2 regions of the Oceanobacillus sp. HCA-5259 genome follow, and region 2 is predicted to be linked to the other one. Evidence: predicted binding sites of a transcription regulator. Region 2 holds the regulator's gene; the other holds the start of a gene.
What was found. The regulator NrdR, encoded in region 2, represses ribonucleotide reductase genes. The targets are predictions, from matches to a motif close to AACACNATATATNGTGTT.
Positions count from the first base shown of each region.

Region 1: a site for NrdR is predicted at 5,501-5,518, ahead of nrdD (anaerobic ribonucleoside-triphosphate reductase). Genes of this name have one in related genera too.

Region 1 is NZ_JBBKBV010000022.1:3,029-18,579, reverse strand. Features, by position in the region: gene WKU33_RS12415 (MGMT family protein) at 1-171, opposite strand, end outside; gene WKU33_RS12410 (LysR family transcriptional regulator) at 773-1,651, opposite strand; gene mmgD (citrate synthase) at 1,818-2,927, shown strand; gene WKU33_RS12400 (bifunctional 2-methylcitrate dehydratase/aconitate hydratase) at 2,967-4,406, shown strand; gene prpB (methylisocitrate lyase) at 4,440-5,342, shown strand; gene nrdD (anaerobic ribonucleoside-triphosphate reductase) at 5,591-7,519, shown strand; gene WKU33_RS12385 (4Fe-4S cluster-binding domain-containing protein) at 7,540-8,199, shown strand; gene WKU33_RS12380 (arginase family protein) at 8,344-9,141, opposite strand; gene WKU33_RS12375 (amino acid ABC transporter ATP-binding protein) at 9,388-10,182, shown strand; gene WKU33_RS12370 (LLM class flavin-dependent oxidoreductase) at 10,211-11,215, shown strand; gene WKU33_RS12365 (amino acid ABC transporter permease) at 11,247-11,918, shown strand; gene WKU33_RS12360 (transporter substrate-binding domain-containing protein) at 11,948-12,742, shown strand; gene WKU33_RS12355 (LLM class flavin-dependent oxidoreductase) at 12,761-14,092, shown strand; gene ssuE (NADPH-dependent FMN reductase) at 14,235-14,780, shown strand; gene WKU33_RS12345 (TM2 domain-containing protein) at 15,071-15,304, shown strand; gene rraA (ribonuclease E activity regulator RraA) at 15,337-15,551, shown strand, end outside.
Region 2 is NZ_JBBKBV010000008.1:41,392-56,942, reverse strand. Features, by position in the region: gene pyc (pyruvate carboxylase) at 1-78, opposite strand, end outside; gene ftsW (putative lipid II flippase FtsW) at 56-1,249, opposite strand; gene WKU33_RS06945 (YlaN family protein) at 1,456-1,740, opposite strand; gene WKU33_RS06940 (hypothetical protein) at 1,964-2,446, shown strand; gene WKU33_RS06935 (YhcN/YlaJ family sporulation lipoprotein) at 2,789-3,382, shown strand; gene WKU33_RS06930 (hypothetical protein) at 3,431-3,730, opposite strand; gene WKU33_RS06925 (YlaI family protein) at 3,892-4,095, shown strand; gene WKU33_RS06920 (YlaH-like family protein) at 4,106-4,414, opposite strand; gene thrS (threonine--tRNA ligase) at 4,618-6,564, opposite strand; gene ytxC (sporulation protein YtxC) at 6,922-7,773, opposite strand; gene dnaI (primosomal protein DnaI) at 8,205-9,131, opposite strand; gene WKU33_RS06900 (replication initiation and membrane attachment family protein) at 9,157-10,551, opposite strand; gene nrdR (transcriptional regulator NrdR) at 10,529-11,011, opposite strand; gene WKU33_RS06890 (glyceraldehyde-3-phosphate dehydrogenase) at 11,393-12,427, opposite strand; gene coaE (dephospho-CoA kinase) at 12,602-13,210, opposite strand; gene mutM (DNA-formamidopyrimidine glycosylase) at 13,224-14,051, opposite strand; gene polA (DNA polymerase I) at 14,065-15,551, opposite strand, start outside.

The DNA.
Region 1 (15,551 bases), on a different contig from region 2:
GACCCGATGCCATGGCAGGTGATGTTTTCTGCTCATCGTATGAAGAATCCGAGCAACTTGCCGAGCTGCGCGTGGATTCCCCGCGAGCTTTGCTACTTGTCCATAAGTCATAACTTTTCCCTCGGGGATATCTTTGATAATTTGAATGACCTTTTCCGTAAATGGTAGCATCAAAATCTCCTCTCTCACTCAAAATCAACTGACAATTACTTTCATTCAGCGTAAGTATTTTGTGCATTCATTCTATTGGCGTTCTAATTACCGTTCAGTTGCCCGGCGGACGGATGCGCATCCTAAGGCACGGCCTCAGCGTTGACTCACAGGACGTTAATGTCAGACGTTGCCACATAAGAGCGTTCTTAGTCTGCTCTCGGAAGAAAATCGCTTCCTGCTCAGGTCTGGACACGTGCTTTTCCCGCAGGAGTCACCGTCCGCCGGGCAACTGAACTGGTAGAGAACGTTATTATTAATGGAAACTATCGCATTGTAATAAGTTATTTATTTCTAAATGAAAAATAGTGTACCAAGTTGGGCTTTCCCTCGGAGCAGTCCAGACACCTCGAGACTCCTGCAGGAGGCCGTCTAAGAACGGTCACGTCCTGTGACCAACGCCGGCATTAGAACTTCCTGTTCGTCGAAAGGCATAGGTGAGACCCCTTAGTGCTTAGCCCGAGGAGGCTCACCAGCCGCCTGCGGAAAGCGAGAGGTGTCTGGACTGTGGACCTCCAGGAGAAGGTTGCACTTACGCTGAATGAAAGGATACAGTAAATGACTATATTGCTTTAACATCCACCCCTCTAATAAAACGAATAAAGGCATGGACAATGTTTAATTGTAATGAGTCTTCATGATAATACATCCACGTTTTCCTTATCATTGGCTCTCCTGATGGTTTATAGAGTGGTTTTACAAATAGCTCTGGATAGGGACGGACAACTAAATTTGCAAGAATGGAAAAACCAAGGCCATTTACAATCATCTCTTTGCATGTTTCCACTTGATTGACTTGGATTGTCGTATTTGGACGCTTGGAATATTGATGGTACCACCATTCATCCACCAAACTCTTCATATTTTCGTCGGTATGATAATCAATCCGGGGCATATTGGGGAGATCGTCCCATGTGAAATCCCACGGTGAGGCAACACAGATTTCTTCCTCATATAAAAGCTCCCTTTTTCCTTTCCATGGATAGTCCCCTTTAATAAAACTTAGATGCACTTCGTTGTTTAAAACGAGGCGGTGCATGGCACTGCTCCATCCGGTAACCATTTGGAATTCTACATGAGGATATTCCTGTTTAAATAATCGCAATAACTTCGGCATTTTATTAAGTGCAAAGAAATTGGATACGCCGACTCGTAGTGTACCGGTGACTTGATTTTTCATATTGTTAATTTTTTCTTCAATCATGCGTTGTTCGCGAATCATATTCTGTGCATGCTGCGCCAATTGTTCTCCTTCTGGTGTGAAGGTAACTCCTCTTCGTTTCCGGATAATGAGTTGTACATCATAATGTTCTTCCAATTTCTGAATACGCGAGGTTAGGGTAGGCTGTGAGACAAATAACTGTTCTGCGGCTTTAGTAATATTCTCGGTGGTATAGAGAGCGGCTAACATTTCCCAATCCTGATAATTCACGAAGTACATCCTCCTCTATGATATAGGAAAAATCTATGGCTAATTATCAATATTATATATTTTTCCAATCTTACAATCAATATTATAATGATGGCAGATGAGAAAAAGTCACTAGATCACTTCTTTGTCAACGCTTTCAGGCGGGTAAGAAAATAAAAAGCGAGGGATGGTATTCATGGAAACAAAGGAAAAGTTTGTTCCGGGGTTAGAAGGAGTCATTGCGGCAGAGACATCAATCTCATTTCTAGATGTAGATGAAGAGAAAATCATCATTCAAGGCCATGATCTGATTGAGCTATCTAAGAGTAAGGAGTATGCGGAAATTGTACATTTATTATTGGAGGGTACCTTACCCACAGCGACGGAAAAAGTCTCCATAGAAGGAACACTGAAACAGCATTATGATGTTCCGGAAGTTGTAATCGAAGTGCTTCGTTTATTACCAAAGCAGACACATCCAATGGATGGAATGCGTACTGGGTTATCCATTCTTGCTGGTTTCGATGAGGATATAGAAGACCGAACGCTTACGGCAAATAAAAAACGGGCCTATCAATTATTAGGGCAACTACCGACGATTACGGTTAATAGTTATCGAATTTTCCACGGGGAGGAGCCAATTTATCCGCAAGCCGATTTATCCTACAGTGCAAACTTTTTAAACATGATTACCGGAAAGAAACCAAGTGATTTAGAAGCAGCGATTTTTGATCGTTTGCTCCTTTTATATAGCGAGCATGAAATGCCGAATTCCACCTTTACTGCAAGAGTAATTGCCTCTACGAACTCGGATATCTACGGCGCATTAACCGGGGCAATTGCCTCGTTAAAAGGGAATTTGCATGGCGGAGCGAATGAAGCGGTGATGTATATGCTAAATGAAGTGCAAACCGTAGAAGAATTTGAGGAATTACTTCTAAATAAGCTGCAACAAAAGGAAAAAGTGATGGGATTTGGTCACAGGGTTTATATGAAGAAAATTGATCCGAGAGCCCTTATTACGAAAGAAGCTCTCCGGCAGCTCTGCATGCGAGATGGCGATTATTCCCTGCTAGAGATGTGTGAAGCTGGCGAGAGAATAATGGAAAGGGAAAAAGGGCTTTATCCGAATTTAGACTATTACGCAGCGCCCGTGTACTGGAAACTGGGAATCCCGATTCCGCTTTATACACCTATTTTCTTCAGTGCACGGACAGCTGGATTAGCTGCTCATGTCATTGAGCAGCACAGTAATAACCGGCTTTATAGACCTCGTGTGAACTATATCGGTGCACGTTACGCTTAGTCAATCATGGATAAAAAATGGAAATGGAGAGGACAAATGATGCTACAAACAGATGATTATCAAAAAACAGACATGTTAATAGAAGAAATCACGGATTATGTATTAAATAAGGATATTACGAGTGAAGAAGCTTTTCAAACAGCGCAATATGTATTACTCGATACGTTGGGCTGTGGTATTTTAGCGCTTGATTATCCTGAATGTACGAAATTGCTTGGACCAGTCGTGCCAGGGACAATTGTTCCGAATGGGGCGCGAGTTCCCGGAACTTCTCATGTACTTGACCCTATTCAAGCAGCGTTCAATATTGGAGCGATGATTCGCTGGCTCGACTATAATGATACATGGCTTGCTGCGGAATGGGGCCATCCATCCGATAACTTAGGCGGAATTCTCGCGGTTGCTGATTACCTTAGCCAAGTAAGAATTCAGAAGGGGAAAGAACCGCTTAAAGTTGAAGAAGTACTGGAAATGATGATCAAAGCACATGAAATCCAAGGGGTGCTTGCGCTCGAGAATAGTTTGAATCGGGTAGGACTTGATCATGTCCTTTTTGTTAAGATAGCATCAACAGCTGTTGTCACGAAAATGCTTGGTGGTGGACGGGAAGAAATAACGAATGCACTTACGAATGCTTGGATTGATAATGGAAGCTTACGAACGTATCGTCATGCCCCGAATACTGGATCACGAAAATCCTGGGCCGCTGGTGACGCAACGAGTAGAGCAGTACGCCTAGCGTTGATGGCCATGCAAGGTGAAATGGGTTATCCAACTGCACTTAGTGCTCCGGGTTGGGGATTCCAAGATGTTTTATTTAATAAGAAAGAACTATTGCTTAGTCAGCCGCTGGATAGTTATGTAATGGAAAATGTGTTGTTCAAAGTTTCCTTCCCAGCTGAATTTCATGCACAAACAGCAGCAGAAGCAGGCGTACAGTTACATCCAGAAGTCGCTAGTCGCTTAGAGGAAATAGATAAAATTACGATTACAACTCATGAATCTGCTATTCGCATTATTGATAAAAAAGGACCTTTGAATAATCCGGCAGACCGGGATCACTGTTTACAATATATAACGGCTATCGCCCTGCTTGAAGGAGATATACGGGCAGAACATTATGAGGATGATTTTGCAGCAAATCCAATCATTGATATTCTGCGTGATAAGATGATCGTCGTAGAAAATAAAGAATATACAAAGGACTATCTAGATCCTGCTAAACGTTCAATCGCGAATGCTGTTCAAGTTCATTTTAAAGACGGGTCATCGACAGAAGAAGTAGAACGCGAGTATCCATTAGGGCACCGCTTCAGACGTGAGGAAGCCATTCCGAAAATAATGGAGAAGTATACGGAAAACTTAGCAACCCATTATACAGATAAACAACGCAAGAAGATTGAAGCGATAAGCTATGATTATGAAAAGTTAGCAAACATGAATGTGAATGAATTTGTTGAGTTATTTCTTATAAATTAATACGTGTCAATGATGGAGAAGGAGGACGCAGGTATGGCGTGGATTGTGGATCAACTGTCAACACAGAAGGAATTAGCTGAAAAATTAAAAGAAGAAATGGAAGCGGAGGATATTTTACAAATACCGGGGGCACATGATGCGATGGCTGCCTTAGTTGCAAGGGACGCAGGTTTCTCCGTTTTATATTTATCTGGCGGAGCTTATACGGCGAGCAGAGGACTGCCGGATCTTGGTATCGTTACAGCAACAGAGATAGCAGAACGGGCAAGGGATCTTGTCAGAGCAACGAATTTACCAGTACTCGTTGATATTGATACAGGGTTTGGCGGTGTATTAAACGTGGCACGCACAGCGCGGGAAATGGTGGAAGCAAATGTAGCTGCCGTTCAGATTGAAGACCAGCAGCTTCCCAAGAAATGTGGACATTTAAATGGAAAACAGCTCGTTACGACAGAGGAAATGGTACAAAAGATTAAAGCAATTAAAGAAGTTGCTCCTTCCTTAGTTGTCGTCGCCAGAACGGATGCACGGGCGGTGGAAGGACTAGATGCAGCAATCCGGCGCGCAGCAAGTTATGTTGAAGCTGGTGCCGATGCAATCTTCCCTGAAGCTTTACAAACGGATGAAGAATTCCGTCTGTTTGCTGAAAAAGTGGATGCCCCGTTGCTGGCGAATATGACGGAGTTTGGGAAGACACCATTTATTACTGCAGAAGAATTTCAGAATATGGGCTTCCGTATGGTCATTTATCCGGTAACTTCTTTGAGAGTAGCAGCAAAGGCATATGAACGGATCTTTACCCTAATCAAAGAGCAAGGCTCGCAAGCAGATGGTGTATTTAATATGCAGACGAGAAAAGAACTATACGAAACGATTTCTTATGATGACTTTGAAGAATTAGATCAGACGATTGCGAAGACAGTATTAGAAGACTAGTCTATTGAAAAAGATAGGTGCCAAAGAGGAATTTGCCTCCGCACCTATCTTTTTCAAATTAGTTAAAAATGCAGGGGACCGTGAGTAACCTCACAAAACTGTCAAATAGTCGTACTCTTTTCGACGCAATCTATATATAGTGATGGAAGTCACTTAGTGGTACAATATATTGTGTTGAGGTGAAGGTGGTTCATCAAGTTATGGATTAAAATGTCTAAAGGAGAGGGATTAATATGTTCCAAAGTACAATGGATATTGTTCAGAAATTCACATCACAGCAAGAGAATAAGCAAACAGATTATTTAAGACATGAAAATAGTAATTATGTCTATTCCTTACCACTTTTAAGGCACAATCTAACGAATCATGCAGAGGAAGAATTTTTATTTACACAAATTCTACCACCAAGAATGAAAGAGCTTTATGATGACGGTGTCGTTTATGTCCATGACAAACAGCTTGCCCCGTATTGTGTATCCATCAGTTGTATGGATATCGCGACAAAAGGAATTCCAACGCTTGCTAAAAACATGATTACGTCTAAACCAGCGAAGCGGATACCTACTTTACTCAGGCATTTCAGTAATGTTGTTACATTAGTATCCCAACAGGTTTCCGGTGCGGTGATGTTGGCACAGCTTTCTACCATTACAGCTTCTTATTTATTCGATGAAGAAAGCAGGGGCACTACATATACTGATGAGGAATTAACAGAACTGTTTCAAAGTCTGATTTGGGAGCTTAATATGCCGCTTCGGTCCGGAGCTCAGAGCAGCTTTTCAAATATTACGTTAGAGTTTGGGAAGCCGTCTGAGGAAATCAAGGATGAATACGTTGTAATTGGCGGAGAAGGAAGGAATATACAATATAAAGATATTCCAGAGGTTTACTTTGACCGAATGAACCGGGCAATTATTGAGGTAATGAGGAACGGAACAGGAAGCAATGGTATCCCATTTACCTTCCCATTATTAACGGTGCAAATTGATGATTACTTCAATTATGAAAATCCCGTGTTTATCGAACTATTGGATAAAATGTATCAATGGGGTGGCGTCTATTTCGAAAACTTTAAAACAAAGCCATTTGAAGATCCGTATTATAAAGCTCTGAATCCGCTAATCCAGGCGAAAGATCCTGAAGTGAGCAGAAGTCTTTGCTGCAGACTGCAAATTAATTTAGAAACGCTCTCGAAAGCGGGAGGAGGCGTGTTCGGATCATCAACAGGTTCAACAGGCGCTGTCCAAGTACTAAATTTAAATATGAACCGAGTTCTTCTGGAATTCGGACATGATATGGAACTTGTGAAAGTGAAGATACGTGAATATATGGAAGTTATGCAAGAAGCGCATATGGCAAAAAGAAAATGGATAGAAGCGAACAAAGAATTATATCCTACTTTCTTTGCTTATAATAAAGATTTGAAAAACTATTTTAACGTGTTTGCCCTTACCGGTATGAATGAAGGATTAATTAACTTAGGATATCAAGACGGGATGAAAGATAAAGCTGGCAAAATGGTTGCTCATGATATTATGCAATATATGACCGAGATTGTGAATGAATTCATTGTACGCGATAAAGTTGCCTGTGGGATTGAATATGCACCTGCTGAAAATGCAGCGATTAAATTAGCTCGCCATGACCTGAAATGGGGAAAAGCAAACGAGCGGGAAGTGTTTGTACAAGGTGAAGGAGAGAATCCATATTTGACGAGCGGTTGTATGACGCCATTTTCGGAAGAGGATTTTCTGGAACAGTTGGAGAATAGCGCTGAATTTCAAGGATATGCAACCTCTGGAAGTGTTTTACATCATTTCTTGGAAGCGAAGGTAAAACCGGAAAGTCTGGCGAAATATTTGGATAAGATTTTTGAGAAGCCGATCAATTATATTACATTAACACCGACGATTACTTCTTGTATGGAGTGTGGCCAAAGAATCGTTGCGGAAGATGCAAAAAATATAGATCAGTGTCCGGTCTGCGATTCAGAAGATATTGCGACATTCAGCAGAGTGATCGGGTATTTGAAAATGATCTCAAGAAACAGGATCCACGTCGATGAGCAGGGCTATTATGAAGGAAAATATAATTTCTGGTCTAAAGCAAGAAGGCATGATTGGACCATTAGAAAAAGATTGAAAGAAGATGCGCTAAAGGAGGTTGTTCATCGTTAATCCACGGTGAACATATGATAATGAAACTATATAATACCTTTATTCGCACATTTACCGATTTGCCTAATCATACGACTTTATTGATTCACTCCTTATCTGGTTGTCCACTCCATTGTTTCGGGTGTCATAATTATGATGAAATCATTGCAAACACACCGAAAGAATATAAAACGCTGGATGATCTTTATGACTATTTAAAGAAAAGTGGTTTTCTGTTTGATGCAATTATGTTCAGCGGTGGGGAATTCCTCATTAACCCATTGGACAAGGTTTGCGATTTATTGAGGCAAGTAAGGAATCTTTTTGATGGGAAAATCATCGTAACGACAAGCGGTATTTATTATAATAAGTTACGGACTTTATATGACAAGCAGCTTGTTGATGGTATCCATATCGATATGAAGTTGCCGTATCACGCATTGGACACTGAAAAAGATGCACAAATTTATAAAGACATTATGGGAATCGCGCCGAGTGAAAAACTTGTGGAACAATTAATCGCTAGTGTTGACGCGGTTATTGAACATAATTCGGTGCTGGATCAAGTTCGGACGGTTCGTTATCCTTTGCTGGATGATGCATTTTTTACAGAGATAAGACATTTTGTTGAAGAGAGAAAAGCTTATTATGATAGTATTGTACCTTATTACCTGAATGAATTTATTTATCCGGAAAATTAGTAGAACAGATGTAGCTTCTTTAGCTATTTGGATAAGGAATAAGGCAGAACCCCTTCTGAGTTGGATTAGGCTCATGAGGGGTTCATTATTTACTAAATTTGCTTCATTCTATTGGGGAGAGGTTATTGTCTATTACCCATTGTATTAAGCGTGTAAAACTTCTTGGTCGTGATCCGTCTTTCTTAACCAATGCAGTATATGTTTTACTAAATATTCGTTTGCGTAACTGTTTTTCTTTATTGCTGTTACGGTCTCCCGTTCAAATTCCGTCATCGGACTTACCGGATATTCTCCGCAAATATCAATTCCGCTTATCTTTCGGTATTTCATAATTTCTTTAACGATAATTAGAAGTTGCCGTAATCGCATATTTCCGTGGTCCCAAGCAGTAATTGCTTCTTTTCTGTCTAATACATCTTTATCTATGCTGATGTAGACGAGATCAGTGGAAATTTCTTTTAAAATCGAATGAAGCGCCTTTTTAAAGTTTAAGCGAAGAAAGTGTTTTGTATAAAGCATCACTTTTCCGTACATTGAAGGCGGGATATATTTTTCCCCTTCCTCACTTATCCCGATTATTAATACTTTCATTAAATTAGGGAGGCGTTCCAACGATTCCAGAACCCAGGAACCGCAAGAAATCAAGTCTTCACTAGGACTTTTCAGTGTATCTGTATGGTGATCGAACAATACTAATGTGAAGGGTTGTTGGATTTTCGAAAGCAGGATGTAGGAGATATAATGATAATTTCCATTTCCGATGAAGGTTACTTTGTTTGTGTCGCCTATTTTTCTAGCGATGTTCCTCAACGTGTCCCGTTCACAAAATAAGTTCGTGCTAGGGACGGATTGCAAGTTAATCCGGTGAACATGCTGATCTTTAAGAAAAGATTGTTTTTCGTATGTCTGGTCGAAATCAAGTACGGTGATATTATTTAGCATCTATTATTTATCTTCTCCTTTTTAGTGAAAAAAGTCACAATTAAATATTGAATCGTATATGTACTATTATAACATTAAGATTATTTTCAGCATTAATTCCCCTTTTTCATCTTGAAAAATAATATATTAGACTTTTGCCTATTGTCAGTTGACTGATTAGGTGCTATAATCAATTCAATTTCTAAACCTGAGTAAATTGGTGTGAATACTAGTATATTAATTTGCGCACTTGAAAGGTGGATATTGATGATAAAAGTATCGAACATACGGAAGAGCTTTAAAGACCATGTTGTCTTGAAAGACATTAGTTTTGATGTCGATGAGGGAGAAGTTGTCGTAATTATTGGACCGTCTGGTTCCGGGAAATCAACACTCCTGCGTTGCATGAATTTTTTAGAAAGACCGGATTCAGGTCAAATAGAAATTGGTGGTGTTGCGATAGATGTGAATCAAACGAAACGGACAACGATAAATAAATTAAGAATGCAAACCTCTATGGTGTTTCAGCATTATAATTTATTTAAAAATAAAACAGCATTAGAAAATGTCACCCATGCTTTAGTCGTAGCGAAGAAGATGAAAAAAGAAGCTGCGAAAAAAATGGGAAGAGATTTACTGAGTCAAGTAGGAATCTTGGATAAAGCGAATCAATATCCGATTGCACTGTCTGGCGGGCAACAACAGCGGGTTGGAATAGCCCGGGCGCTTGCAGTAAATCCATATGCGATTCTCTTCGATGAACCGACTTCTTCACTTGATCCCGAGTGGGTGGGAGAAGTGCTTCGTGTCATTTCTAAAATTGCGAATCACAATAAAACGATGATTATCGTCACGCATGAAATGAACTTTGCCCGTGATATCGCGGATAAAGTAATTTTCATGGCCGATGGAGCAATTGTTGAGCAAGGGACACCAGAGGAGATATTCGATCATCCCAAGAAGGAGCGGACGAAAAAGTTTTTAAAGGACTTCCATCGAAATCATGGCTCTGCTGACGACTCGGTTACTCCAACTGAACATGTAAAGGAGCTAGCCTTGTAATCGTAAAGTATAGGAGGGGGAGAATATTTTGACATATAAATTAGGAATACTTGATCAAAGCCCGATTTCACCGGGGAAAACAGCGGGAGATGCGTTGAGACGGACGGTCGAATTGGTGCAAAAAGCAGAAGAATGGGGTTACGAACGCTTTTGGGTTTCAGAACACCATCAGACGCTTGACCTTGCAGGGACTTCACCAGAAGTGCTCGTCTCTCATTTATTAGCAAAAACAACTTCGATTAAAGTTGGTTCAGGCGGAGTGATGCTCCAGCATTATAGTCCGTTCAAGGTAGTAGAAGATTTCCAGCTATTATCCTTGCTCTTCCCTGGGAGAGTTGAGCTCGGGATAGGGAAGGCGCCAGGCGGTTTTTCATTGGCTACGCAAGCCTTGCGTTACGGTGGCGCTGGCAGTGATGTTAAGTTTGATGAACGATTTAGGACGCTTCATCATTTTATTCATGACACAATGCCGGAAGACCATGAATTGTATGGCGCGGAGGCTCTTCCGAAACCAGACGAAAAAGTACCTGTATTTCTGCTTGGAGCAAGTGCAAACAGTGCGAAGCTTGCGGCAGAGCAGGGCGCGAACTTCGTATATGCTCACTTTTTAAACAGTAATAATGATTTTCTCAAAGAAGCTATTCAGCAATATCGAGAGATCTACCCAGAAGGGAAATTTATCGTTGCGGTTGCTTCCTTTGCTGCAGAAACGCAAACAGCGGCAGAGCAAGAAGCAAGTGATTATAAAATTTATAAAATCTTCACCGAAAGTGGCCGGTCGATGTCTGTAAGGACTCTTGATCAAGTTGAAGCCTTCCGCGAACAGACGGATGAAACCATCACAGAAATTAAGGAACAGGAAGTGGAGATGATTGCGGGCAGTCCGGATTTTGTGAAAAATGAATTTGATAAGCTTGCATCTGCCTTTGGGGTCGAGGAATTCATTATCCACACTCCAATATTAGATGAAGAAAAGCGGTTGAAATCATATGAGCTATTGAGTCAGTTAGCAGTACCTGTTTTAGGTAAATAAGAGGGGCAGTTAAAAAGAGGAGGTGGTTTTTTTGAATATTGATTTCGGATATGTTGTGCAAATTATTCCGGAATTACTCACCTATTTGCCGATTACATTATATTTAACGATCGTATCGATGGTGATTGCGATTACTATTGGTGTCGTTCTTGCAATCATTCTCGTCAATAAAGTGCCAGTTCTATTACAAGTGGCCAAAGTATATATTTCTTTTTTCCGAGGGACGCCTGTGCTTGTTCAACTATTAATGATCTATTTCGGGCTCCCGCAATTGTTCCCGGTTTTCAATGACCTGGGAGCAGGAGCGGCAGCAATCGTCGCTTTCAGCTTAAATACGTCATCCTATCTAGCAGAGATTTTCCGTGCAGGCTTAGAGTCTGTAGATAGGGGGCAGGCGGAAGCAGCTACATCGGTTGGCATGAGTTATGCTCAAGCGATGCGGGGGATTGTTTTACCGCAAGCAGTAAGGAATGCGCTGCCGGCGACAGGGAATATGTTCATCGGGTTAATCAAAAACTCATCTCTTGCATTCACAATTGGGGTTACGGAGTTATTAGCGCAAGGGAAATTACTGGCATCGGCAAATTTACGATTTTTTGAAGCTTATCTAGCGGTTGGCCTGATTTATTGGGCGATTACTTTCTTATATAGCCAATTACAAGGCTGGTATGAACAGCGGATAAGTAAACCATATATCGCTTAATCGTCAAAACAAAAAGGGGAGAAAAATAGATGAATAGATTCATATTGTTTCTCGCAGCAGGTTTATTGTTAGTTGTTGCGGGCTGTGGGGGAAGCGGAGAGAGTGAAGCTTCAGAAGGTACTAAGGGGGATAACGTCATTACGGTAGGCGCAGTACCGGATGGCTTTCCGACATCTTTTAAAGAAAATGATGAATTGAAAGGTTTCAGTGTCGATATTATTAAAGCAATTGTGGAAGAAGCGGGTTATGAAATCGAATTTGTCCTTACAGATTGGAATGGGGTCCTTGCCAATTTACAATCAGGGAAGGTGGATACAGCATCTAACTTTGCCGCAACAGAAGAAAGAGGGCAAGATTATAATTTTACAGATCCTTATTATAGTTCCAAAGCAGCGATTGCGACAGCGGCAGATGACGATACACTACAGAAAGTAGAAGATCTGACCGGTAAGCAGATCGGCAATATCATGGGCACGAATTTTGAAAATGTATTAAAGGAGCAATACCCAGATTTAGATTATGAACCTGTAACGTATGAATCTACGGATGTTATCTACACGGATGTGGGAGCAGGCAAGGTGGAAGGTATCATACATGGCAGAGAACATTTAATGGCACAAATCAGTAAAAGGGATCTGCCGTTACGAATTGTAGGAGACCCGTTTGGAAACCAGCCAGTAGCATTGCCATTTAAAAAAACGGAAGAAAATGATGCAATTATCGCAGATTTAAATAAAGCAATAGAAACATTGAAAGAAGACGGGAAGTTCACGGAAATATCTTTGGAATACTTTGGTGTGGATTTACTGGAAGATGAGCAATAAGAAAAGGAAGTGGCTGAAATGTCTAAGAAAAATATGAAACTTGGTGTTATTATCCAGGGGCCGGGCGGTCATATGAACTCCTGGAAATCAGAAGATGTTCCTGCAGATGGAAGTATCAATTTAGAACATTACATTAATGTGACACAGAAGGCTGAAAAATCGGGGATGGACTTTATATTTATTGCAGATGGATTACACATTCATGAAAAATCGATTCCTCATTTTTTGAATCGCTTTGAGCCGATCACTTTATTAGCTACACTTGCTGCTGTAACAAAACAAATTGGCTTAGTTGGAACGGTATCAACAACGTACAGTGAACCATTTAATATTGCGCGGCAATTTGCATCATTGGATAAGATTTCCGGTGGCCGGGCCGGCTGGAACGTTGTAACGACCCCCCTTGAAGGTACAGCGTCGAATTTCAATAAAGGAAATCATCCAGACCACTCTTTACGTTATAAGATGGCAGATGAATATTTGGAAGTTGCGAAAGGATTATGGGATTCTTGGGAAGATAATGCCTTTGTCAGAAACCGTGAAACAGGACAATTTTTCGATGCGGATAAGATGCATCGCTTAAACCATGAAGGTGAATTTTTTAAAGCACATGGTCCGTTAAATATTGAACGTTCGAAACAAGGGCAGCCGGTTATATTCCAGGCAGGAGCATCGAAAACAGGAATCGCTTTTGCAGCGAAACATGGAGAGGCTATTTTCACGAATAAGGCGACATTGGAAAGCGCCCAAGAATATTATCGCGATTTAAAGGATCAAGCAGCCCAAAATGGCAGGAAACGCGATGAGGTTGCTATTTTACCGTCACTTTCTCCAATCATTGGTGCAACCGAGGAAGAAGCAAATGCGAAATATGAGGAAATAAAAAACTTAATCAGCATTGAGGAAGCATTAAATTACCTTGGACGTTACTTCGATCATTTTGATTTCAGTCAGTTTCCGCTGGATGAAGCTTTCCCAGACATTGGCGATGTGGGGAAAAATAGTTTCCAGTCAACGACAGATGAAATTAAAGCGATGGCGCAGGACGAAAATTTAACATTAAGAGAAGTGGCATTACGTGTAGCGACCCCGAAAAGTGAATTTTTCGGTACGTATGAACAAGTGGCAGGTAAAATGATCGAATGGGTAGATAACGAAGCTGCTGACGGATTCGTTATCAGCATGTATGTCATGGGGAAACAATATGATGACTTTCTCCAGTTCGTCGTTCCGATTTTAGAAGAAAAAGGGTATTTCAGCCGCAACTATGAAAGTGATACATTACGAGGAAATTTAGGATTGCCTTTTATCGAAAATCGTTATAACAACAAAAATAAAGTATCATCATAAAATGAAACATCATTCAGTGGAAGTTTCGACGCACAGGTTACGAAAGTAGGAATTGAACATTTAGAAAAAAGCGTTAGCGGAGTGGATGAACAAAATTAGTTTGATAATAGGTCATGTTTAAAATCGGGAAAGGGGGATAATGATGGGGCAAATTGTAATTGTTTCGGGCAGTCCGTCCGCTTTATCACGGTTAGAACGCATCCTTTACTATTTAGGTGACCTTGCGGAGACGGAAGGATATACTGTTAAGCATATTTCAGTAAAAGATATGGATGCAGATGATTTGCTTTTTGCAAATTTCACTAGCCCTAAACTGAAGGAAATCACCAAGACATTAGAAACAGCGAATGGGGTAATTGTCGGTTCCCCTGTATATAAGGCTTCCTATTCTGGCGTACTCAAGGCATTATTCGATATTTTGCCACAAGATATTTTACAAAATAAATATGTGCTCCCTGTCATGACAGGTGGCAGTTCCTCCCATTTATTAGCGCTGGAATATGCATTGAAACCGCTACTGGCAACGATGAAAGCGCAGAATTTAAAAGGGCTTTATTTCCAGGACAGCGACATTGATAAAACAAGTGATAACGTTATTGTAGATGAGGACATGTTGAACCGGACAAAGAAACAACTTCACTATTTTATTGAAAAAATTAAAGGTGATGTAGGCGTGAAAGCCTATTAATTAAAGAAGGGATACTCTTTTTTAGGGGTATCTCTTTTTAATTTTATCTAGTCTTTCAAGGCGTGACAGGACGCTATCCGTCGCTTATAATGAAGTTTAAGAATATTGCTACCTTTTTTAGGGAACAAGAAATTATCAAGAGCTCAAGAGCTTCAATTAAAATGCTTAATGTTAAACGAAAAAAGGTGAATCGATTCAACTGGGTGTTTGAGGAAATGTGCGAGTGGGATAATAGATAATATAGTTGTGTTATTATTTCATGATTAGGTAGTCAAACAGGAGGGCGCATCATGTATCAAAAAAGTATTGCACTAGCATATATCCTCTGGCTCATCTTTGGTCAGTTTGGTATCCACCGTTTTTATACGGGAAGAATTGGAACTGGAATTATGCAATTACTGCTAGGGGTAACTGGTTGGGCAACGAAATGGATCTTAATCGGTTACATTCCGCTCGGCATTCTTTGGTTATGGATGTTGGTCGACATCTTTCTAATTCCAGGAATGTGCAGAAATCCGCGCTAGTTAAGAAGAGATCAGTAAAGGGGGAAACGATAATGGATAATATTAAAACAGCAGACATATGTGATGACCATGCAAGCGAGGTACAAGTATGTAGATTGGATTTACGTTCTTTCGGGAAGCGGCGGCGTTTTGCGGGAAAAATTGAGACGGTTCACGTTTACGAGGATAATGTTTTGGTTGAGGAGGCTCTTGAATCGGTGCCTATAGGTTCTGTCATTGTCGTAAATGGCGGTGGGTCAAGAAACTG
Region 2 (15,551 bases):
ACACGCCCGGAATACCCTGATTGCTATTTCCCCTCGGTTTGCTACTAAGACTTTCTTAATATGCTTTAAATTTACCATGTTTCCCACCTCTGTTTAGTTGTTTTATTTTTCTATCTGCATTATCTTGTTGACTCTCTGTCTCATGTTCCTTCCTTCTCACATTCATTGCAATGTTGTTTAGAACACCCATGGAGATAAGCAATACTAACAATGAAGTACCACCATAACTAATAAATGGCAAGGTAACTCCAGTAATCGGCATTAGCCCACTAATAGCACCTAGGTTAATGAAAGCTTGGATTCCGACCATCGAAGAAATACCAATGGCAAGCAGTGCACCAAAGCTGTCTGTACATTTTCTTGAAATAAAGAAGCCCCTAAGTACAATGACAGCAAGTAAGCCTATTACGATAACTACACCAATAAATCCAAGTTCTTCGGCGATGATAGCCATGATAAAATCAGTATGCGCCTGTGTTAAATAACCCAATTTCTGTACACTTTGTCCAAGTCCCTCTCCAGTAAGCCCACCAACTCCAATCGCTACATAAGATTGGATTAATTGGTATCCATCTGAATCTGGTGTTTCAAATGGCTGGTATGCTCCGGTAAAGCGGGAAATCCTCTCATCTGTCACCATAGACGGTGCAACAAGGAGTAAAAGTCCCATTCCAAAAGCTATTAAAATACTTAAATGCTTCCAGCGGATACCTGAACTAACGATTATAGAACAGGCGATCAAGAAAATAATAGAAGATGTACCGATATCCGGTTGGATAATAATTAAACCGATGAATACACCGGTTAAAATTAACGGAGGGAGTACACCGGTCGTAAATTTATCAATATAAGCTTGCTTCTTGGAATATACGGAAGCAAGGTACATAATCAGCGCAATCTTGGCAAACTCGGCAGGTTGTAAGCTCATTGGTCCAATCTTAAGCCACGATTGGGCGTTATTTACATTTGTTCCAAATAAAATAACACTAACTAGCATGATGAGAACACCTATAACAATAAACTTCATCAATTTCTGATAATACTGATAAGGAAATATACAAGTAACCAGAAATCCAATGAAGCCGAAACCGAACCAGACTGCTTGCCGTTTTAAATAATATGTACTCTCCAGCCCATCCACTACCGCGGTCACCATACTGGCGCTATAGATCATCACAAGGCCGAATGCTGTTAATATCAATGGCGTAATGATTAATGTGTAATCATAGTATTTTAATTTTTTTAACATCCTTCTTCTCCTCAGATTGATAGATTTTAGCGGAAGGATATCGAGAAACTTTTTATAAAGTATAACACAATTAAATAAATAGTACATACTATTTATAAAAAGTTTTTCTTTTACCCACAGTTTTATTTTAACTTACCTAAAACAAAAAAACCTTGCCGAGTTCTTTCAGGCAAAGTTTTGCTGCAAAATCAACATACACAAATCGTTCACAACGTATTTTGTGAGGCTTCATGCAAAATATTAAGCTTCTTCTCCAAATTTTCCAGAAGTGCTTTACCTTCATTCTCGCTGATTAAGTTCAAACGAACAGCAAAATCAATCTCTTTAGAGAGACCGAACATTTGTGTATCCAACACCTCTTCGTAGACCGGGCACTGTGGCATCGTTAAATTTTCTATTTGAACTTCTATTAATCGTAAAATTTTGTCAGCGTCAGCCTTCAGAAGGGCGTAGGCTTTTTCACGATGATTAACTGTCACCTCAGGAACCATTATAATCCCCTCCAGTAATAAAGACTCTTTCTTATATATTAGCGGTTGCTTAAAAAAAATGCAAACAAAATTGAAGGATATCCCGGAAAAGAATTGCTCTTCTCTTGTAAATATCTCGATTAGGTGAAAATATTGAATCAATTTGATAGAATTATAACGTATCGATTGCCGGGTATGAATAAAAAGATTCATAGGGTAATTAATAAAAGATGGGGGCACAAAAATGATTATTCCAATAAAGGGGAATGTAAAGTTTCCAATAACACTTGATCCAAGTGTCTGGATTTTTGATGACAGAAGAATAAAATTTGATGAAGCATTTTCTGATAGGCATGATACGCGCGAAGAACAGGAGCATACATTCAGTTCAGAGGAACGGTTTAACCGGGAAGTAGTTCAAGCAACAAATGATAATAAACCCATTCCCCGCAAAGATGCGGACGAAATTTTAAAGTCGACTTACGTTATACCTTTTAAACCTTTTTTTGAAAATGCAGGAGCGAACGAGGAAGCAACCGGCGCTACAATCGTACAAGCAGACGGTAATGAGATAACGCTCGACTTGGAAGAACTTGCAAATAGTTACTTTTTGTTTTCTTTTGAGGGCAAACCACTAAAAGAAGACGGTCCTGTACATATTTATTTCAGTGATGGCACGAATAAAGACGATCCAATTAAAGGAGTTACCGAAATCATCATCAACTAACCCAAGTCCCGCAGTCTAAAACAGCGAATTACTTTCATTCAGCGTAAGTGCAACTTACTTCTGGAGGTCCGCAGTCCAGACACCTCTCGCTTTCCGCAGGCGGCTGGTGAGCCTCCTCGGGCTGCCGCCCTGCGGGGTCTCACCTTATGCCTTTCCTCCTGCAGGAGTCTCGAGGTGTCTGGACTGCTCCGAGGAAAGGCCAAATTTGGAAAGCGAACGGTGTCAGCGGTTCATTTTAAATAGCAATCTTTTGGATAATTATTTTCATATGACAGGAAGTCCTACGAATATTTTAATTTATTCTGCTAAAAATAAACAAAGCTTTATGAGGAGGTATGAATAATGAATATTCGTAAATGGGGCTTTCTTATTTTATGTCTTGCTGCCCTTTACGGTTGTCAAGGTAAAGACAATGCAGCACAAGAGGAAACGCAGCCAAATAACCGGTTCATGCAAGTGGAGAATAGGAATGATACGGATGATGTGCAGCTGACGAATACGGAAATAGCTGAGCATCTGTCAAACGTTGCAAACAATGTACCAGGAGTTAACGAAGCATCTGCCTTAGTTGCCGGTCCTTACACAGTCGTTGCTATTGATGTCGAGGAAGACATGGATCGTTCACGAGTCGGGACGATCAAATACTCCGTTTCTGAAGCCTTGTATCACGACCCTTGGGGGAAAACGGCAGTAGTAGTCGCGGATGCCGACTTGATGGCTAGAGTGCGCGGGATGGGCGAGCAAATCCAAGCCGGCTATCCTATCCAAGGTATTGTCGATGAACTTTCTGCAATTGTCGGGAGGGCAATGCCTGAATTCCCTGTAATGGATGACCTGCCACAAGAGCAAGATGATAATAAAGAAATGCTTGATGAAGAAGATAAAAATGAATTGGAAGAAATAGAAAACGAACAGTCACATAATAGAAAAGAATAACGAAAAGTGGAGGCGTTCTTGTTTTCAAGGACGCCTCCGTATACTTGTTTATTGAAGTGGTGTATTTTCTTGTTTTTCGTTTTTTTCGTTGTAGTACTGAACTCCAAATTGCGACCCTTCCGATACCATTTTAGCATTTTCCAAATCAGCGTTATCCCTCATATCCGTCTGGTCTGGATGACCAGCTTTTTCAAACGTCGATTCACTTGGATCCATCTGGTTATTAAGAAGATTATTTACCGATTCTTTTATCTTTGATTTTTGTGAGTCATTCAGCAGAAAGTAGCTTGCTGCGCCTGCCCCGATAACACCTGCACCCACAGCTGTAATAATATTACGCTTCTTCATCAACTTTACCTTCCTTTCCAAACGTGAAGTTATCTTTATATTCCCCCATAAAAAAGAATAAAACCTTTATTCGATAAAAAAGATTTTGGTAAAAAAGATTTTCCTAGCATTTACCTATTATGGTATACTTGTTTCATCATCAGGATATATGAGGTGAAAGGATGCAAGTTAAATGTACAATATGCGATGAAATTAATGAACTTCCTGACGACTCATTTAAAGCGAAACGTTTAAGAAACCGCCGGACGTATATGTACCTATGTGACGAATGTTATGAGCGGATTGAAATAAAAACAAAAGCAAGACATGCAACAGGTAAATTCCGGCTTTATGAAGAGAATAAGGAAGAAGATGAATATATTTAAAAAAACGCCCTTATGAGGCGTTTTTTGCTTTTCTTTGCATATGAAGTCTTGTACGATAAATTATAAGTACAATACAGATGACAACAAGGCTTTCTGTCATCGGCAGCTTCATGATGCTGAATATAGTCGTAATATAATTACCGAGAACGAGCATGAAGTAGACGAATATATTTTTTCCCACCGATAACTTTCTTGCAAAACCAAGCTTATAGGCGATTGCTGAAAGTATAAGGTTAATGAAATACATCGTCCAAAAAATATTGTCCGTGCCATAATTGTCTAAGATATAATCTAATACGAAACTAAACGATCCTGTCATACCAATTAATCCCCCAATAACATTCGCTCATTCCATCATACTAAATCTTTTAAATTCATGCTAGGTAAAAGGGAGAATAATTTATTACAATCTAAGGACAGGGTTACCATTTAACCGAAAATAAAACGAAGGTATAACCCCAAACTATGATGAAAAATCCATACATTGAGGTTATACCTAGGTTTATTACAACAAATTATATCTTATTCGTGATCCGATTTATTAGCAATTTCTTCTCTTAGCAGATCTTTAAATGCAGCCCCCGAGAGAGTTGTTGTTGCTTTTTCTCCGTAGCGGCGGTAGGTAACAGTGTTTTCTTCAACTTCCTTGTCTCCAAGTACGAGAGAGAATGGGACTTTTTCGGTTTGGGCTTGACGGATTTTGTAGCCAATTTTCTCATCACGCTCATCCAACTCGACCCGGATTCCTTCTCGCGTTAATGATTCAGCAACTTGTTTTGCGTAATCAAAATGTACTTGTGGAGATACCGGGATTACTTTCACTTGTACAGGAGCTAGCCATGTTGGGAATGCACCTTTGTATTCTTCAATTAAGAATGCAACAAAGCGTTCCATTGTAGAAACGACACCGCGGTGAATAACAACCGGTCGGTGTTCTTTTCCGTCTTCCCCGATATAAGTTAAATCAAAGCGCTCTGGCAGCAATACGTCAAGCTGTACGGTCGAAAGTGTCTCTTCTTTACCGAGTGCCGTTTTTACTTGAATATCAAGCTTCGGTCCATAGAAAGCCGCTTCCCCTTCTGCTTCCACATAATCAAGCTCCAGCTCTTCCATCGTTTCTTTTAATTGACGTTGTGTCATTTCCCACATTGTGTCATCATCAATATATTTTTCCTTATCTTCCGGATCACGGTAAGACAATCTGAAGCTATAATCTTCAATGCCAAAATCTTTATAAACATGTTGGATTAATTCAACAACCCGTTTGAACTCTTCTTTCAGTTGATCAGGACGAGCAAATATATGAGCATCATTTAGCGTCATACCCCGAACACGTTGTAAACCCGCTAACGCCCCGCTCATCTCATAACGGTGCATTAAGCCAAGTTCAGCAATCCGCACTGGCAATTGACGGTAACTCCATAATTGATTTTTAAAAACCATCATATGATGCGGACAGTTCATCGGCCGGAGCACTAATGTTTCGTTATCCATATCCATGGATGGAAACATGTCTTCTTGATAGTGATCCCAATGGCCACTTGTTTCATAAAGTTCCTTACTGCCAAGAACCGGTGTATATACGTGGTCATAGCCTAATTTTTCCTCAAGGTCAACGATATAACGCTCGATAATTCTCCGGATTGTCGCACCTTTTGGCAACCATAAGGGCAGTCCTTGACCGACTTTTTGAGAAACAGTGAATAAATCGAGTTCTTTGCCGAGTTTACGGTGATCTCTTTCTTTTCTCTCTTCTAAGATTTTCAGATACTCTTTAAGCTGAGATTTCTTTTCAAAAGCAGTTCCATAAATTCGTTGAAGCTGTTGATTCTGACTGTCACCTCTCCAGTATGCACCGGAAATACTAAGCAGTTTAAATACTTTAATTTTACTCGTGCTCGGTACATGAACACCACGGCATAGATCGAAAAATTCACCTTGCTCATATATCGTCACCTGCTCCCCTTTAGGGATATCATCGATCAATTCAAGTTTTAGATTATCGCCTATCTCCGCAAAACGTTTTTTCGCTTCTTCCCTTGAAACCTCGATGCGCTTAACTTCCAAGTTCTCATCCACAATACGTTGCATTTCTTTTTCGATTTTCGGCAAATCCTCTGGAGTTAGGGCATGTTCCATATCGATGTCATAATAAAATCCTTCTTCAATGACTGGACCAACTCCGAATTTCACGTCACCGTAGAGACGCTTGATTGCTTGAGCAAGTAAGTGTGCTGTTGAATGACGCAAGATATCAATACCCTCATCATCCCGGTATGTTATGATTTGAATCTCTCCCCCATTTTCAATCGGACGCCGTAAATCCCATGGTTCACCATCAAGCTTAATCGCTAATGCCTGCTTTCTTAATCCTGGTGAAATCGATGCCGCAACTTCTTCCCCTGTCGTACCTTTAGGGAAGTCCTTCTTATTCCCATCTGGGAAGACTAAAGTAATTTCTTCTGCCATCACAAGTCATCTCCTATATCCAATTTATTAAAATACAATAAAAAAACCGTCTCTCTGCATTCATGCAAAGGGACGGTATATCTCTATAACGTGGTTCCACCCAGTTTCCGATTCATAAAAAATCGCTTCAGATCTTTAACGCAGATTAGACGCTACCATTTACTGTTGTTCCACGGCAGTGCTCGGAGGTGGTAATTATTTGACTGCATACGGAAAGCTTTCAGCCAAGGCTTTCTTCTCTTATCTATACAGGGATACAAATAATCATGTCCTCTTCATTGCTGAATTTATATGATTAATTGTATTATAACGCCCGTTTATTGGAAAATCAAGCCTCGGAATATTTTTTTCTATACGCTATTTATTTCCAAAGGTGAAATAGGTATATGGAAAATCCTTAAATGATTGAATATCAACCCTTTCTTGAAAAATATTCAGTACCGTTTGTGTCCGCGGGCTGGATGAGTCGTCCACATACAATTTTATTTTCCGCGGGGCAAGCGCAATCAGTGGTGTAAGATTCCATTCATCCTCAGGTAATCCGAACAAATAAAGGGGAACTTTTTTCATAATAGAACGCAGCTCAACTTTAGAATACGGTTTACCGGTAAAGTGATAATAACTAAATGTATTTCCTCCAACAACGTGGATAAGTGGAACAGCAGGTTCTTTCTTAATGATGTATTCCCTTAACGTATTAATAAATGATTGATGCTCTTCTTCGCGCTTGAATTCATCAATGGCCAGTCCAACATAATGGATGAGATCTTGCTTGAATGCCTTCATCCCCGTCTGAACAATCCAATCGAAATGTACATCTTGCGCATTGCGGATATGCATAAGGAAAATTGCACGTAATAATTGGATGGGATGCTTATTTTTACGGAGCATTTTACAATCCTTATCTTCTCCAGTTACAATCCATTCCGCAAGCTCATAAATTTGTTCGATTTCATGTCCATCAGAAAAATAATAAGTATCTTGAATGATTTCATTGATAATACTTCTTAACCGATGCGTGACATAGACATCAACTAAAGATACTGCGATCGACTGGAAGATGATTTCATTTAATGGTTCCTCGTTGATCGTAAGCTGATTTCCCCGCTTTGCATTGACTTGCCAATATACGGCGATCTGTTTGTTTTGCTGAAATAATCGTTCGCAAAAACATATGACCTCCTTGTCCGACTCAAAGAAAATATCCATTTTTTTCACATCACCCTCATTTACAACCAAACTGCTATATTATATGGACTGGTCGTGAAAAAAATGATAAAACTATTGAAACTAATTACTCGACTTTTACAAGCCCAATCAATTCTACATATCTTAATATAATTTAAAAAGCTCCAACCCCTTTCATACAGCGTAAGTGTCTGCTCTTTCACTAATTAAGACGCTCTAATCGCCGTTCAGTTGCCCGGTGGACGGATGCTTTCCGCGGGCACAGCTGGAGCCTCCTGCGGAAAGCGAGAGGTGTCTGGACTGCGGACCTCCAGAAGAGAGTTACAGATACTTACGCTGTATGAAAGCAAATGGTTCGGCGGGTTTGATTTTAGGGGGTGTATAAGTAAGATAATTAAATGCAAAAAACTCCCTTCTAGTATTAAGTCCGGTTTCTACTAGAAGGAAGTACATTATTTTCTGCGGTTATAGCCCTGAACATGCATGATGTCACTTACTTGTTGGATTCGTTCAATGATTCTTGCGGCCTTTAGTGTTTCAACACCTGTTCGCGTTGTTGCAAGATGTGTTTGCAGTTGTTCCAAATTGTAATTGGATGTGAAAAAGACAGGAAGTCCTTCCATCATACGGTATTGCAGAATGGAACTTAAAATTTCATCCCGAAACCATGCGGAATGCATTTCAGCACCTATATCATCTAGCATGAGAATATCCGTCGTTTTAAATAGATCCATCTTCTCGTTGACGGAATCATCTTTCAATGATGCTTTCATTTCTCTTACGAATTCCGGCATATAAATAATCGTTGATGATATATTGTATTTTTTTAATTCATTCGCGAGAGCTCCTAGCAGGAAGGTTTTCCCTACACCGAAGATTCCATGTAAGTATATTCCCTTCTTCGGAATCTCATATTTTGCTTGTTCCAGGAAGTCGAATATCTTTAGGAGCACTTGCGTCCTGGATGAATCATTATCAATATCGGAAAATCTCGCTTGCAAAATCTCTTTTGGCATGTATAAACTTTGAATTAATTTATTCTGCTCCTGTTCCTTTTCAGCGAGTAATCTGCTATGGCATTTCTCATAACGGATATGAATTTCATCCCCTGTCACTTGCAGAATAGGCGAGTATCCTTGAATCATGTTTTTACATTCACCAAAAGAAGCACAGTGATCGCATTGCTTTGATTGGGATTTGAACTCATATAGTTTAATCAGGTTTTTATCAATCTCTTCTTGCCCCAATTCCGGGTGAATAGCGAGGAATTCTTTGATTTCTGGATCTTGAAGCAACTCTTGTTTCATTTTTTGATAATTTTCTTTAAAACTTTCGCTTTTGTTCATCCACGCTTTTAAGTTCGATTGTATTGGTTTCACTAAAATCACCCTTTTAAAGACTGGTTTAATTTCCTTCTGAATATTGTTGCAGCAACTTTGCGACCTTCCATTGCTCCTTGTTCATTGCAGGGGATTCTTTCTCTTCTTTTTTCTCTTTATGTTTCCCTGACTTATACCAATCTGGAACAATATCATTATTTGACGCACGCCCGTAATTACCTTGATGATTCCGCGCCCGCTTTGCCTTCGCTTCTTCATAACTGGCCTTTTCCTTCTTCGCAAATTCCATAGCTTCCCTTGCTGTCTGTAATTTCGCCCGAGACCAGTGACTTGCAATCTTCTCGAGATAAGCTCTGGACAATTTCATGTTTGTCTGCAATAGCACATAATGGATGAGAACATTCATAACAGCTGGCGGAAGCCCTTGATTCGTCATCACATCGCTGATCAGCTTCAGATCTTGAGCCGAAGCGGAACTTCCACTTGATAAATCTTCCAGTAATTGTTTCGGCGTAATTGTTTCTAACTCACGAATTAATAAATCTTCTCTTGTAAGTGGCTTTTCCGGTTCTTCCGCTTTGATTACTTGCTTATTAAGTTCTTTCTTTTCCACAAGACGGATTGGCTGACTATTGCTTTTTGCTCGATAAATGTCATGGCAAGCCTGTTTAAATTCTTCCCTGTCGAGATAATTCTCCTCATTTAATGACCAATTAACGGCTTTATCGATCTCAAAGCTTTCCAATTCATAGAGAATGAGCATATGAGCAATCAACTTACGGTTTTCTTTCGTCAGAACACGATAAACAGGGATCATCCGTTGCTTCAGCATCTGTTCCAGCCACTGGAAGTCTACTGTCCCGTCTTCCTCAACGGCTACTGCTTCATCTTCATGAACAGTCACTTGAACCATTCCTTCTTTAGGGGTAGTCTGGAATACTTCCTGGAAATCTGCAGTAATATTCTCGCCAGCTTCCGGTACACTGTCTTTTGCGAAAAGATCTTTTAGCTGGTTGAATTTCTGCTCACCAAGGTGATGATAAAGCAGGGATGAACACATTGCTTCTTCAAAGAAACTTTTTGAATCAAACGGACATTGCAAGTTATACGTGTAAATTGTAAACTCGTCCATTTCTTGTTTAAACGTACGTAATAAGCCGATAGCTTCCAGCTTTAAACGGGCATCATAAATTCTATCTAGTGGCAGCATCATGTAATTCATTAACGTATGATGTGTTTGCGGTATTCCTTCTTCCTGCAAGGATACTTCATTCGTAAGGGTTAAATAAAGCATAAGTGGCTCTGTACCAATAAGCGGTTGGTACAAATGTGTTAAAGATTGCAGATAATCAACTGGTAATGCTTTATCCATTCGAACAAAATACCCATCAACAGGTAATAGCTGTCCTATGCTTTTCACTGGATATTCACCCTTTTTATTCTTCCTTTTCCGCTTCATCTTGTTCTTCCGCATTAATCAATTCTTTCAATTCATCTAGAAAAACAGTAACATCTTTGAATTGACGATAGACAGAGGCAAAGCGAACATAGGCCACTTCATCAACCTTAGAGAGTCTTTCCATCACCATTTCCCCGATTAATTCCGAGTCCACTTCTGATGAACCAAGATTCCTCAGTCCTTTTTCAACCTCAAGAGCAATCTCTTCCATCGTTTCAACCGGAACTGGTCGTTTCTCACAGGCACGGATTAATCCGCGGGTCAGCTTATCCCGAGAAAATTCTTGACGCATACCGTCTTTTTTAACGACGATTAATGGAACTTCCTCCATCCGTTCAAATGTTGTGAAACGCTGACCACATCGTTCACATTCTCTTCGGCGCCGAATCGCTCTTCCGTCTTCTATCGGACGGGAATCGGTTACTTTTGTATTTTTATAATTACAGTTTGAACAACGCAACTTCGCTCACCTCTCTACCTTCAAACAAGTTTCATTTATTAGGATAGAAGCCTACACTTCTAAATGTAAAAAATAATATATCCTTTATTTTAACATGTTTCCGTAAAATCTTCTATTCGATTAAAATCCGGACATGGCCAGCCCTGGATACCTAAGTTATCACAGCATTTTTATTATCACGCATGAACGGTCTATATTCCCCCCACATCTAAACAGGAGAGAAGGAATTTCCCACTGAATGAAGTTTCACTTTTTAGTTTCTTATACAATAAAAAGATGCATCTTCGTTCGGCTGCCCCCGGAACGGAAAATGCATCTTTATAGCAGTTTGATTTATCACGCATGAACGGTCTGTAATACCCCCACTGAATGAGTTTCACTTTATGAAATTTTAGCAGTTTGTTTGTACAATAGTGATTCACCAACTAGTTTCGCCAAATCAAGGACGCGTGCAGAGTAGCCCCATTCATTATCATACCAAGCAAGGACTTTAATCTTTTTATCCTCCATTACAATCGTTGATAATCCGTCAACGATAGCTGATGAATCGGTAGTTGTAAAGTCGATTGACACAAGCGGATCCTCCGTATAGCTAATGATACCGTTATAGTCCCTTGCAGCCGCTTCTTTAAAGGCACCATTCACTTCTTCCACCGTAACGCTTTCTTCTACATCAACAACTAGGTCAACGAGCGATACGTCTGGAGTTGGAACACGTAAAGCCATTCCATGCAATTTACCATTCAAATGTGGTAATACTTCGCCAAGTGCTTTTGCGGCTCCTGTAGAAGTTGGAATAATGGATTGTGTACAGCCACGAGCACGGCGAAGGTCTTTGTGAGGATTATCCAAGTTCTTCTGATCGTTTGTGAATGCATGGACTGTAGTCATTAATCCGTTAACAATTTTGAAACGGTCATCAAGGACTTTTACGACTGGTGCTAAACAGTTAGTTGTACATGATGCGTTTGATACAATATGGTGGATATCTCCGTTATATTCTTCATCATTTACACCGATAACGATAGTTTTATCGATTTCTTTACCAGGTGCCGTAATGACAACTTTTTTCGCACCTGCCTGAAGATGTAATCCTGCTGTTTCATTTGTCTTAAACTTCCCTGTTGCTTCAATAACAACATCTATATCAAGTTCATTCCAAGGCAACTTATCCGGCTCCCTGGAACTGACAAGCTTAACTTCTTTACCGTTAATTTGCAGCGCATTGTCAAGCGCTTTCACTTCCCCTTCAAAAATACCATGAACACTATCATATTTAATTAAATGCGCTAACGTTTCGGGCGGGTAGCTTGCATTGACTGCTACAACTTCAAATTGTTCATCCACCATAGCCTGGCGGAACACCATTCTCCCGATACGTCCAAACCCATTAATTGCAATACGAATTTTACCCATCTTTACCCCATTCCTCCCAATAAGTTATACTTTATTATGTATTACTGAAATTAGTATAACACATTAAACTTGGAATGTGTGCTATTTTCATCATAATCCAGATGTTTTAATATTAAGAAAGTTGGTTACCTTATTCGTATCTTATGCAATCCATTTTATTACGGCACTGCTAAGTCAATTAACTTCAAGTATTTGCCACTTTTCTAGCAACTGCCGCAGCTGTTCATATGTTTCTTCCTTCGTGCTATTATTATTAATTACCGCGTCAGCAAGACTTGCTTTTTCCTTTACTGGCATTTGCGACTGGATGCGTTGCATTGCTTCTTCTTCTGTAAACTCATTTCTCGCCATTAAACGCTGTAACTGAATCTCTTGATCGGCATACACGACGAGAACCTTATCTACAAATTCTTGAAGCTTACTCTCAAACAGTAATGGAATATCCAGAACAACACATTGATTACCCTCACGGATGAAGTGATCCCTTTTCTCAAGCATTTTTTTCCGAATGGCAGGGTGGACGATGCCGTTTAATTGTTTCCGCTTCGTCTCGTCGGTAAACACAATTTCACCGAGCTGTTTCCGGTTAAGCGTCTTATCTTCGAGCAGGATATCCTCTCCAAAGGTTTCAATCACTTCTTTATAAGCGTCTTCTCCTGGCTCCACTACTTCTCTTGCCAATATATCAGCATCGATAACTGGGATGCCAAGTTGTCGAAACATCTTGGCAACGGTACTTTTTCCTGTCGCTATACTTCCGGTTAATCCGATGACTAAACTCAAAAAATCTCACCCCTTAGAGAGGCTGGCACTTGGTACATAAATGTGTTCCTCTGCCAGCCACTTTTATTTTTACTATTTTTTGTCCGCAGTCTGTGCATTGTTCATTTTCCTGGCCGTAGACAAACAGCTTCTGCTGGAACATGCCCATTTCCCCTTCAGAATTCACGTAGGAACGGATCGTTGTGCCTCCCGCTTCTACCGCTTCTGTCAAGGTGATGATTGCAGCATCTTTAATTTTTTCAATCTCACTGTCTTTTAATGTGTTCGCCCTTCTCATCGGGTGTACGCCCGCTTTATACAATGTCTCGTCCACATAAATATTACCCAACCCTGTTACGACTGATTGATCAAGCAATACTGCTTTAATCAATCGTTCCGTCTTGTTCAGCTTCTCTTTAAAATAGGGAAAACTAAAGGACGAATCGAATGGCTCCGGCCCTAATTTACGGAGTGGATCGTGTGTCATCTCATCCCCAATCGGATAGAGATGCATCGTACCAAATTTGCGCACATCATGATAATGCAGTGCTTCCCCGTTTGTAAATGTGAAAATAACATGCGTATGTTTATCCTTCTCTGTTTCTTCCGGTAGGACTCTATATTTTCCTTCCATACGTAAATGGGAAACGAGGCAGTAATCATCCAAATAAAATAAGAGGAACTTCCCTCTCCGACCCAACCGTTGAACCGTTTGGCCGACTAGCAAATGTTTAAATTGTTCCACATCATCGGGATGCTTGATAATCTTTCCCCAATGAACTTCTACTGTTTCAATTGTCTTCCCAATGGTTAAATGTTCAAGTGTTCGCTTTATCGTTTCTACCTCTGGTAACTCTGGCATTTCTTCTATCTCCTTATTTAGCGTCAAACCAGCTTTCCCCATACTCATAATCCACTTTGAGTGGTACGAGTATTTCAATCGTCTCTTCCATTGTTGCTGGCACAATTTCAATTAATCGGTCCAATTCCGACTTCGGTGCTTCTAAAATCAGTTCGTCATGGACTTGAAGCAGCATGCGGGCTTCAAGTTTCTCTTCTTTTAATTTATGATGAAGGTCGATCATCGCCTGCTTGATGATATCTGCTGCACTTCCTTGAATCGGCGTATTCATTGCGGTCCGCTCCGCAAAGCTTCTTCTGTTGAAATTACGGCTCGTAATCTCTGGTAAATATCTTCTCCGGTTCATGATTGTCGTTACATACCCTTGTTGTTTCGCTGATTGAACAATACTGTCCATATAATCCTTTACACCTGGGAAACTTTCGAAATAACGTTCAATAAATTGTTTCGCTTCTTTCCGAGTTATGCCTAGGTTTTGTGAAAGACCGTAATCACTAATTCCATAGACGATTCCAAAGTTTACCGCTTTAGCTTGTCTACGCATATTAACTGTGACCGCATCTTCCTCGACATGGAATACATCCATTGCGGTTCTTGTATGAATATCCATGTCATGCTGGAAAGCATCAACCAGCTTCTCATCTTTTGCAAAGTGAGCGAGCACTCTTAATTCAATTTGTGAGTAATCCGCAGCAAAGATAATCCAGTCCTTCTCTGAAGGTACGAATGCACGCCGGATCTTTCTTCCTTCCTCCAGTCGTATTGGGATATTTTGTAAATTAGGATCCACCGAACTAAGTCTTCCTGTTTGAGTAAGCGCCTGGTTGAAGCGGGTATGAATCTTGCTTGTATCTTTGTCCACGACTTTTAATAAACCTTCAATATAAGTCGATTGTAACTTTCCGAGTTGACGATATAACAAGATTTTCGGAATGATCTCATGTTCCATTTGAAGCTGTTCAAGTACGTCTGCGGCAGTCGAGTATCCCGTTTTCGTCTTCTTAATAACAGGGAGCCCTAATTTATCGAACAGAATTGGGCCAAGCTGTTTCGGTGAATTAATATTGAACTCTTCACCTGCAAGCTCATGGATTTCACGAATTAACGTATCCAATCTTGCTTTCAAATCCGCTTCCATTTCTTTAAGGCGGTCTGTATCAACTAATACGCCTTGATGTTCCATCTCACCAAGAATTAAAGCAAGCGGCATCTCCAGTTCAGCAAGCAATTCATATTGTTCATTTTCTTTCAATTGCTCCGTCATACGAGTCTGTAATTTAAATAAGGAAAGAGCTTTTCTTGTAATATGTTCTGCAGTAATCCTCTCTTCAGGCACCTTCATCTTGGCACCTTTCCCGTACACTTCTTCATCAAAGAGGACATCCGTATAGCCATACCTGCTTCCAATCGACGGGATATCATGATTGTTCTCCGCCGGGTTCAAGAGATAAGATGCTAATAGCATGTCAAAGGTAATTCCCTTTATTTCAATATCATTTC